Regions from separate parts of the Clostridium amazonense genome, predicted to be linked through region 1. Evidence: riboswitches for the same ligand, from Rfam matches in the RefSeq annotation. Region 1 holds a riboswitch; the other holds the start of a gene.

Region 1 (5,860 bases):
TCACCAAGAGGTGCGACTTGTTTCATAGTTACTTTAGTTCCTTCGATAAAACCTAAAGCAAGTAATCTTTTAGAAAATTTATTATTAAAAAGTAAATTCTTTATATAAGCTGTGTCACCTGATTTTAAATCGTATAAAGTCATCAATTACCACTCCTCATTGAAACTAATTCTCAATGTCATTATATAAAGTTTAGACAATTTTGTCAACAAAAAGTTAATAAAATATATGTATAAAAATTTAAAATTGAGGGAATAATACTAAATTTTAATTTAATATATTTAAAATAGTAATTGTATTTATAGTAATATTTAAGTTTATTAAATTTGAATATTAAAAAATTTATATATTATAAATTTTAATTAAAGATATATAAAAAACATATGTTAATAAAAAATTAACAAGAATACAAATTTGAATTATAAGTTAAAAGTATGTAGGAACTAATAATGAATAAAATTATAATATATTAATGAAAGCAAATTTAATTATTGTTTATTTTATTAAAAATTATTTTTTTATAAATAGAATTTGAAGATATGTAAAATTATATGATATAATAACTAATATTACATTATTAAACGTTAGGTATTTACAAAGTAAAATAAAATTTAGATTTATTTTAAAATGATCATTAAAAAATTTAATTTAAGATTAAAATTATTAAATTTTAAGTGATTGAAAATATTTAGTATTATTTTAAATTTCCAAAATTTCTTCTCAAAATAATGTTAATGCAAAGATTAAATTAAGTTTAGAACAAAGCACATAAATACATTAATTTTTAAATTGGATTAAAGATGATCAATTTAAAATATTAGTTATATTAGTATAAGATAATTACATAGAGCTGCATGCTTAAAAAGTGTTGTAATTAATTAAATAGTTATAATTTTTAAAATAAAATTTTGCTTTTATATTTGATTACGTATGTTGTTCTAAATAGATAATTTTGATTTAGAAAAGAGTGGTAACATGATTATTAAAGAACAAACGATTCCAGTCAAAGACTTTAATATAGAAAATGCTCTTTCAATTGAAGGACACAATGATTTATTTAAGGAAGCTATATTTTTTGACCTAGAACATTATGTTTATAAGAAACCAGTATGTGTTGGAGTTTTTGGAAGTGGATATTATGATGAAAAAGAAAATACTTTAAAGATTACTCAATATATGATTGAGAACAAATTTGAATTGAAGAAAATATTAGAATGGTCTAAAACATACTTTTTAGATTTAATTAAGAAAAAGAATAAAAAGTATATAATCACATTTTCAGGTAATAATGACTTTACTGTTATAAATTACTTGTACAATAAGTATAATATAAATTTTAAAATAGAGGATTATTTAAAAGATGTAGATCTTCAAAAAGAATATGAGAAGGCTATGAACACCTCTATTGGACTTAAAAATCTTGAATGTAAATTTGATATTAAAAGAGAAAGCGAAGTTATAAGTGGATCGAACCTTGCTAAAACTTTTAGTAAAATTATGAAAGATACAGAGTATTTTAATAGAATGCCAGAAGAAAAGAAAGAAAAAATACTTCTTTATAACATGCAAGATGTAGTAAGTTTATTTTATATTTATGTAAATTGGAATAAGTATATTATACCTAATGAAAAGAATTTAAATGATGAAAAAAAAGATTCCTTAAATGAAAACTGTAACTAAATGGTTAATCCATTTAGTTACAGTTTTTTGTGCATAAAAATAATAAAATTCCAAAGTTTCATTCATACCATAATCCGCCAAGGTTAAAACCTCAGCTACGAAAACAATTAAACAAAATCCCCACCATTTGTAGGCGAGGGTTTAACCTTGCAAAACGTTATTTAATATATTACTTTAAAATGTATTTCCATATCAAAGACCGCCAAGACTGAAGTCTCAGCTACGAAGGTAATCAAATAAAATCCCCACCATTTGTAGGCGAGGTTTTAACCTTGCAAAGCGTTATTTAGTATATTACTTTAAAAATATATTCCATATCAAAGATTGCCAAGACTAAAGTTTCGGCTACGAAGGTAATCAAATAAAATCTCCACCATTTGTAGGCGAGGTTTTAACCTTGCAAAGCGTTATTTACATTACTTTTAAATTTGTAATCTGTTAGGGACTGACTTTACTTTCTTAGATAAGTATATTATTAAAAAGGGTAATAAATTATAAAAAGGTGATTGCACTATGAGATGTCTGTCCTTCTTGTTTATTGGTATATTCAAGGATGAAACCAATAAAATTTAGCAAGGATATATTACTGCCAAGGTTAAAACCTCGGCTATTGTGTATAGATTAGAAATTTGTAATAAATATAAATTTGAAATGAATCAATTGACCATCAAATATTATATTTTACATTTTGAATTTTCAATTACCCCATGATATGTTCAGTATTTTTGTTTGGTAGTATATTTTAAGAATTAGATGAATAAAATTTAGTAATGATACATTAATAGTAGAATTCAAATATCATCTAGTAAGGTATTAAAAAATCATATAAGAATTAACACGAAATATTAATTAATAAATATTAAAAAATCGGTATATTATATAATTTTAAAAATAGATATATTATTAAGAATGAAAATTAAAAAACAAATTATACTTCTAAAAATATTTTATAAAGTACACATTAACTTGTAAGTGTAGGATACATAATTTTTAGGAGGTATGAAAATATGGAGCTAGTAAACACTTTGCCAAAGAAAAGAAAAATTACAAAACAATTGGATGATATTGAAGAAATTTTAATTCATAAGGGTAAGAAAGGCTTTTTAACAGTAAAAAATGACAGTCAAGATTTACTTCCTAATACAAAAACTATAATATATTTAGAAGCTAATGATAACATAATAGAAAAGTTTAATTTAGGATTTACTATAGAGGAAGTACCAGTTAGATTATATGAAGTTGAATTACTTTCAGAAGGTAGACAAATTGAATATTTATACAAGAATAATGTTATGAAAATAATAGAAAATAGAATAAAAAGTGAACTAGAACTAAACAATTTAAATGGCAATTTATATAAACCTTTAATAGACTCATATGAAAATGCAATAAGTAAGATTTGTAATTAATTCACGAAAATTAGCTTTTTCAAATTATAAAAAATTGGAAAGAGCTAATTTTTTACTATTATCTCTAAAATATGTTTATTATTAATTATTTTGGCAATGGTTAAAATAAGACATGGTTTAGTGAAGGGAGAATAGTAAAAGTGAAAACCACAAATAAGAAAATAAAAAATAGTATACGTACTAAGGAAAAAACATTTGATAAAAAGAAAAAAGGCTTTACTCTTATAGAGTTAGTTGTTGTAGTTTCAATAATGGCAATACTTTTAATAATAGCATTACCTAAGTTTGCAAGTATACAAGAAAATGCAAAGAAAAAAGCAGATGTAGCCACTGCAAAAAACATAGCTATGGCTTTAAATGCAGAAATGTCCTGTGGAAGTGATATTGAAAAAATAGATAAAAATAAAGATGTTATAAATAAATATTTTGATGGAGATATAAAGCAGCAAGCAAAGGTGACGAAAGATGAAAAACCTGGTTTTGTTGTATATATAAAAGATGAAGATATAAAAATATTTACAGGTAAAAGACAAGTATATCCTGAACTTAAAGAAAATCAGGCAAAACCAACTGATTGCAAGAGTATAGAAATTTTAGAAGATAGAAATAGTAGTAAGATAGATGATGGTAATTAAATAAAAAATAGAAAAACAATACATAATATTCAAAAAACTGTTGACATAAAATATTAACAATGTTAATATTTAGTTGAAAATTAAATATAGTATCTTCGGGGCAAGGTTAAATTCCTTACCGGCGGTTACAGCCCGCGAGCTATTTTATAGCATGATTTGGTGAAAGTCCAAAGCCGACAGTATAGTCTGGATGAGAGAAGAGAAAATAATTTACATTAAGTTTATTTATATTGTTTAAATAGGTTTTGTTTATGATTTTTATGCTCCGAGCTTTTTAGCTTGGAGTATTTATTTTTATAAAAATTTTAAATTTAAACTTGTAAAATTAACATTAAATAATTAATAGTAAATGAATTTTAATATGGAATTATTAAATGCCCGAAGCAATAAAAAGCTAAGGGCATTTTTGTTTTTTTATATAAAATAGAGAAATAAATAGGAGTGTCATAAGTCTGATTAAATATAAAAAGGAGAGAATAGTATGGATGAAGTTTTTATGGCTAAAGCATTAGAGCTTGCTAAATTAGGACATGGAAAAGTAAGTCCTAACCCTTTAGTTGGAGCAGTAGTTGTAAAAGATGACAAAATAATAGGTAGTGGATATCATGAGAAATCTGGAGAAAATCATGCTGAAGTAAATGCTATTAATTCATGTAGAGAAGATGTTTGTGATTCTACTATATATGTTACTTTAGAACCTTGTTGTCATTATGGAAAAACACCTCCATGTGTTAAAAAAATTTTAGAAAGTAAAATTAAAAGAGTTGTTATAGGTGTACTAGATCCAAATCCATTAGTCAGTGGAAAAGGTGTAGAATTTCTAAAAAATCATGGTATTGACGTAACTGTTGGTGTATTAGAAGAGCAATGTAGAGAATTAAATGAAATTTTTAATTATTACATAGTTAATAAAGTGCCTTTTATAGCTTTAAAATGGGCAATGACGTTAGATGGTAAAATAGCTACAAAAAATTATGATTCAAAATGGATAACAAATGAAAATTCTAGAGAGTATGTTCACAAATTAAGAAATAGATATTCAGGAATAATGGTTGGTATAAATACTGTAATTAAGGATAATCCAAGGTTAACTAGCAGAATAGAAAATGGAAGAAATCCAATAAGAATTGTAATTGATAGTAGTTTAAGAATTCCTGTAGATGCAAAGCTTTTAAAAGAAGAAGGAAAAACTATAATATTTTATGCAGAGGAAAATGAAGAAAAACTTGAAGCATTAAAAAACTATAATGTAGAAGTTGTAAAAGTTGATAAAAAATTAGATAAAGTGAATTTAAAAACTGTTATGGATGAGCTATGTAAAAGAAATATTGATAGTGTTTTGGTAGAAGGTGGAGGAACATTAAATTATAGCTTGTTAGAGGAAAATATAATAAGTAAGGTATATGCTTTTATTGGTCCTAAAATAATAGGGGGAAAGGAAGCTATAACACCAATAGAAGGTGAAGGGAAAAGTAAAATAAATGAAAGTTTTAATATTAAAAACTTAAAAGTATTAGATTTTGAAGGGGATATTTTAATAGAAGGTAATATTCAGTATTAAGGAGATGAGAAAAATTTTTACTGGAATAATCGAGGAAATAGGACTAGTAAAACAAATAATAAATTATGAAAAAAGTTCAGAGCTTATTATTGAATGTAAAAAAGTTTTAGAAGGCATAAAAATAGGAGATAGCATAGCAACAAATGGTGTATGTTTGACAGTTGTAAGAAAAAGCAAAAATGATTTTGTTGCAGAAGCTATGGCAGAAACTTTAAGATGCTCAAACTTATCTGATTTTTATGCAGGATGTAAAGTGAATTTGGAAAGAGCATTAAGTTATAATGGAAGATTTAATGGGCATATTGTTACAGGTCATGTTGATGCTATAGGAAGAATAACAAGTTATGAAAAAGAAAGTATAGGAACATGGATAACTATAAAGCCTTCTTTAGAAATAATAAAAAATATAGTTTACAAGGGCTCTATAACCTTAGATGGTGTTAGTTTAACAGTGGCAGATGTAAATGAAGACTCATTTAAAGTGTGTATAATTCCGCATACCAAAGAAGAAACTACGCTTCTAAGTAAAAAGATAGGAGCAAAAATAAATATAGAATGTGATGTAATATCCAAGT
Region 2 (5,860 bases), on a different contig from region 1:
ATAATGTAACTGTACATGCAACAGCAAGTAGTGAATCTAAAGTAAAAGAATCTATAAAAGTTTTAACTGATATGGCAATTAAATATGGTGTAGATGTAATTTCACTTGGAAATGGAACAGCAAGTAGAGAATCAGAAGAAATTTTAGTAGAAGTTATTAAAAATGTAAAAGAAAAATCAGGCAAAGATATATATTATGTAGTTGTATCAGAGGCTGGAGCATCTGTATACTCAGCATCAGAGCTTGCCACAAAAGAATATCCAGATTTAGATGTTACTGTTAGAGGTGCTATATCAATAGGTAGAAGGCTTCAAGATCCTCTTGCTGAACTTGTAAAAATAGATCCAAAATCTATAGGGGTTGGACAGTATCAGCATGATGTTACACCTAAAAAATTAGATGAATCTTTAAAAGGTGTAGTTGAAGATTGTGTAAATAATGTTGGTGTAGATTTAAATGTAGCAACTCCATCATTGCTTTCATATATTTCAGGTATAAATTCAACAATAGCAAAGAACATTGTTGATTATAGAGAAGAAAACGGAAAATTTAAAAATAGAAAAGAATTATTAAAAGTAAAAAGACTTGGGGCTAAAGCTTTTGAACAATGTGCAGGATTTTTACGAGTAATGGAAAGCAAAGAGCCACTAGATAACACATCAGTTCACCCAGAAAGTTATAATGCTTGTAAAAAATTATTAGATATATTAGGTTATACAAAAGAAGATATAGCTGACAATAATTTAAAAGATATAGATGGAAAAATTAATAGTATAGGAGTGGAGAAACTTGCAAAGGAAGTAGAAATAGGAATTCCTACACTAAATGACATAATAAAAGAAATAAAGAAACCAGGAAGAGATCCAAGAGAAGACTTACCTAAACCTATTTTAAAAAGTGGAATAGTTGAAATGAGTGATTTAAAACCAGGCATGATGTTAAATGGAACTGTAAGAAATGTGTCAGATTTTGGAGCATTTGTAGATATTGGTGTTCATCAAGATGGGCTTGTGCACATAAGTCAACTAAGTGATAAGTTTGTAAAACACCCATTAGATGTAGTAAAAGTAGGAGATATAGTCGAAGTTAGAGTTATGGAAGTTGATGAAAAAAGAAAAAGAATTTCTCTTTCAATGAAAAAAGAATAAAATATAAAAAAATCTATGCAATTTGCATAGATTTTTTTGTTAAAAGAATGTTAAATAATTTTCAAGAATTATCAATTTAATGACTGTAAAAATAAAAATTATTCATTTATATTTTTTACAAATTAGTAAAACCGTGAGAAATGCTAGATTGAGAATTATAAAAAAAGAAATGAAATGAAATTTAATTGAATTTATTTGAAAATATGTTCAATTAGATTCAATGGAAAATCAAATAATGAAATAAAATGAATAAAACCTAAGAAAAACAAGATAAATATAGTTAAATAGGAATATAGAATAAAAAACAAGTAAATATAAGACTTTTTGAAAATTGATTTTAACAAAAAATAGGAGTATTTTATATTATATTTGAAAATGCATGCATAAAAAAATCAACAAATGAAGAAAAATGTCGAATAAATATAAAATGTAAAGATTTATTTTAAAAGTAAATTAAGTATAAATTAAAGAATAAATAATATGATTAACTTAAGGAGATTTACTAAAATGATAAGAAATTTAATTGGGGGAACTTGCTATAATATAATAATATGCAAGGATGATTTAGAAAAATATAACTTAGATTTAAGTACAGTAGTTATGGAATTAGATAAGAAAATAGATATGACTTTTTATAATAAGAAAGAATCAGAGAAAATAATATTATATACATTAAAAGATGAAGTAATATTAGAATGTATGGAAGAATTTATAAAAAATCAGTTAAAGTTCTATGATTTGGTAAAAGACGAAATAGAACCTTTAATTACTAAGTTACATAATATGAAAGATGTTTCAGAATTAATATCAATGGCAAAATCTGATGAATTTAATAATCTTACATATGATAGTGTACTAGAACATTTAATTGTAGAAGAAGAGTGTGATATTAGAATATGTTATGAGTGTATCTCTTTCTTTAGAGAAGAATACATAGAAAAAGAGGACAAACACTTTCTATCATACATAGAAAAATTAATCAGAAAATCAGCTAGATATAATAAACTAGGTTCTACAGTTAGAGTATTTTTTGCATAGATTGAATTAAAAAATTAAAAATATATATAATCTAGAAACTTAGAGCGATTACTTTATATAGTATGAATTAAATAAAGAATAAAAATAAATTATTATATAAAAAATTAGGAATGAAATGAATTAAATAATATTCATAGTCATTCTTAATTTTAAATTGGCTCCAAAGAGGAAATTAAAAGTAACTTACAAACTGTAAGGGACTGACTTTATATGATTAGAGGAATATGATATTAAAAGAGGCAATAAGTTATTATAAGATAAGTAGCACATCATATGTGTATAAATCTTGCTAATTTATATATTGGCAGATAAAATTAATAACAGTTAGCAAGGGAAACATTCTCAACATTTTGAATATTGCTTTTTGTATAGTGCTATTATATAATAAATATGAAAATAAAATATTAAATACTCTTCAGGGCGGGGCGAAAATCCCCACCGGCGGTAAAGCCCGCGAGCCTTAATAAGGCATGATTCGGTTAGATTCCGAAGCCGACAGTATAGTCTGGATGAAAGAAGATTGATACGATGTTTATTTGTGTATTCAAAGCCCTAACACTATTGTTAGAGCTTTTTATTTTTTTATATATCGTATTAAACCTATTAATTCCTAGAAGAGCATTATTAGGGGGTATTTAAAAATGGAACAAAGTCAAAAATTACACAGAATGGTAAAGATATCTTTACTTTCAGCAATTGCCTTTATACTGATGTATATAGACATTCCAGTATTACCAGCATTTCCATGGCTTAAAATAGACTTAAGTGATGTACCTGCACTTATGGGGGCTTTTGCATTTGGACCTTTAACAGGGATAGGAATTGAATTATTTAAAAATATTTTAATAATAATATTTAAAGGAACTGCAACAGGATTTGTTGGGGAAACAGCTAACTTTTTAGTTGGCATTTCATTAGTTTTTCCAGCAGCAATGATATATCATAGAAATAAAAGTAAAAAAACTGCGATTTTAGGTATGGCTTTAGGATTTTTTATGATAGAAGTAGTAGGAATACTTTCAAATGTATTTTTATTATTGCCTGCATATGGAATGAAAATGGTAGGTAAAGAATTAACAACATATGTATTAGCAGGTTTATTACCATTCAATGGTATAAAGGCTTTGCTTGTATCAGTGATAACATTTCTATTGTATAAAAGATTATCAGTAGCCTTATTTAAGGTAGAGCCTATGTTAGGAAAGCCTAAAAAAGCATAAAATATAGAAAAGATATGTGATAAACTTGATTTCAAAATTAAATTTATCACATATCTTTTTATATTTTTCTATTCCACATAATTAAACCATCTTCTCTTGGGTTAGAATAAAAGTCTTTTCTAATTGCTTCAACTTCAAATCCATGTTTTTCATAAAGTTTCTGCGCAATTATGTTAGATTGTCTAACCTCTAATGTTATTGAAGAAGCATTATTTTTTTTACAGTTATCTATAAGTGAATCTAAAATTATATTTCCATATCCCATACCACGATATTTAGGATGAACTGCAATATTAGTTACATTAGCCTCATCAAACAATATCCATGCACCACCAAAACCAATATAGGTATTTGAAATTTTCAAAACAACGTAATTAGCATGAGGATTAGATAATTCTTTTTTTATAGAATCTAAGCTCCAAGGAGTATGAAAACTAAGTTTAGAAATTTCTTCAACAGCAGTAATGTTAGTATCATTTAACTGTTCTACAATGATATTATCCATTATTTTTCATTTTCTCCTCATACTCTCTTTCAGCTTGAGATAATCTTAAATAAATAGGAGAAGCTGCATAAATATCATCAACTATACCATCTTTAATTAAATTTAACCCTATTTGACCTAGTGATGAAGCTTTAGCTACATTCAAATGACATGGAGCTATTGAGCAAGTAGAAATTTCTTCTTTAAGTTTTTCACAAAACTTAAAAGTTCCATCTCCAATAAAATAAATCTTTTCATTTTTAGCTTTTAAATCATTTAATAACTCATCAATAGATACAACATAAGGTTCTTTTAGAGTTATTAGTTTATCATTATCAAATTTGTATAATCCAGTATAAACATTACCTCTTAAAGCATCCATTATAGGACAAATAATACCATTAGTACCATAAAGGTTATTAGCAAGTCCGTCTAAAGTAGAAATAGAAACAAAAGGTTTCTTAGAAGCTTGGGATAAAGCTTTAATAGTTGACATACCAACTCTAAGTCCAGTAAAAGAACCAGGACCTTTTGAAACAACAAATCCATCAACATCATCCAAGGATAGTTGGGTACTTTTTAAAAGCTCATCTATCATAGGCATCAGTATAGTAGAATGTTGTTTTTTATTATTTATATTAATTTCACCAAGTAACTTATCCTCGCTTAATAAAGCAACGGTAGCACATTCAGTAGCGCAATCTAAACTAAGAATTATCATAGTATTAACTCCTTTATATAATCATATCTAGTTCCATCATATTTAATAGTAACTTTTCTAAAAGAAGATCCTAATTGAGGTATTTTTTCTAGATATATAGTTAAATTCTCATCAGGAATTAGTTCTTCTATATAGTTAGACCATTCAATGACACTTACACCATCTCCGAAAATATATTCATCAAAGCCAATTGCTGCAATTTCATCAGGGTCATTAACTCTATAAACATCAAAATGATAAAATTTTAATCTTCCAGTGTCATATTCGTTTACAATATTAAAAGTTGGACTAGTTATATTTTCTTCTATGCCAAGTCCTAAAGCTATGCCCTTTGTTAAATGAGTCTTGCCAGTACCTAAATCACCAACAAGGCAAATTACATCACCGCTTTTACAAAGCTTCCCTAATTGAATACCGAGTTTTTCAGTTTCTTCTACAGTATTAACGATAAATTCCATTATGTTCACCTCATTTAATATTTTAGCCCAAAATCATGAAAAAGAAAATCATAATTATAAATATATCAAAATTATTTAAGCTTTAGAAGGTGAAAATATTATATGTGATAAGTATTTTCGTAATAAAAGATAGTAACAATTATGTAATAAAACGTATATATTATATATAGGGTGAATTTATATAGGGAAATAAGTTTGAAAATGCAATTATTCATATTTCAGTTGAGAACTCTAATTAATTTAATTTAAAATTGAAAATTGAAAGTGAATGTAAAAATTGGATTTCCAATTTTGAAGAATAATTTTTTATTAAATTTGCACAGCAAATTAATTGAAAATAATATAAAAACTGAAATTTATAAAATATCCAAAGTAATAGTGATAGTTACTATTAAAACTATGATTAGTAAGAACATTATGATGGGGAATTTATTCTCCAAAATGAACTTTTTATGGATAAATATTATACTAATTTTATTTGAAGTACAAATAAAACATTGTAGCGTGGATTTCAATCCACGGGATATTAACCATAACTATTCACTTTTCACTCTTACTTGGTTCCAAATATGAATATAGTAATAAATTATAGTACTTCTAGTATCATTTGAGAAAGTTATTATTTAAAATATTAGCTTGGAACCCTATATCATGTTAGTGTGGTTTTTATCATAGTATAGTAATAATTAAATTTCAATACTATAATATCTATAATTTTGTAAAAACATATTGTCTTAAGTCTATTATACATTTTAAAAAGAAGAATAGAAAAAGATATACAATGAAATTTA

Evidence for each region. Region 1 has a riboswitch for FMN ahead of ribD (bifunctional diaminohydroxyphosphoribosylaminopyrimidine deaminase/5-amino-6-(5-phosphoribosylamino)uracil reductase RibD). Riboswitches for the same ligand answer to the same signal wherever they lie in the genome.
Region 2: it holds a riboswitch for FMN, as region 1 does, so the genes downstream of both, AC07E4_RS12755 (ECF transporter S component) here and ribD (bifunctional diaminohydroxyphosphoribosylaminopyrimidine deaminase/5-amino-6-(5-phosphoribosylamino)uracil reductase RibD) in region 1, are expected to answer to the same signal.

What each region holds. Positions count from the first base shown of each region.
Region 1 is NZ_JBWKMH010000033.1:537-6,396, reverse strand. Features, by position in the region: gene AC07E4_RS14440 (FeoA family protein) at 1-143, opposite strand, end outside; gene AC07E4_RS14435 (ribonuclease H-like domain-containing protein) at 976-1,680, shown strand; gene AC07E4_RS14430 (hypothetical protein) at 2,688-3,089, shown strand; gene AC07E4_RS14425 (prepilin-type N-terminal cleavage/methylation domain-containing protein) at 3,230-3,724, shown strand; FMN riboswitch at 3,812-3,930, shown strand; gene ribD (bifunctional diaminohydroxyphosphoribosylaminopyrimidine deaminase/5-amino-6-(5-phosphoribosylamino)uracil reductase RibD) at 4,206-5,285, shown strand; gene AC07E4_RS14415 (riboflavin synthase) at 5,299-5,860, shown strand, end outside.
Region 2 is NZ_JBWKMH010000031.1:14,411-20,270, forward strand. Features, by position in the region: gene AC07E4_RS12745 (Tex family protein) at 1-1,148, shown strand, start outside; gene AC07E4_RS12750 (hypothetical protein) at 1,656-2,186, shown strand; FMN riboswitch at 2,594-2,711, shown strand; gene AC07E4_RS12755 (ECF transporter S component) at 2,828-3,406, shown strand; gene rimI (ribosomal protein S18-alanine N-acetyltransferase) at 3,465-3,911, opposite strand; gene tsaB (tRNA (adenosine(37)-N6)-threonylcarbamoyltransferase complex dimerization subunit type 1 TsaB) at 3,904-4,611, opposite strand; gene tsaE (tRNA (adenosine(37)-N6)-threonylcarbamoyltransferase complex ATPase subunit type 1 TsaE) at 4,608-5,069, opposite strand.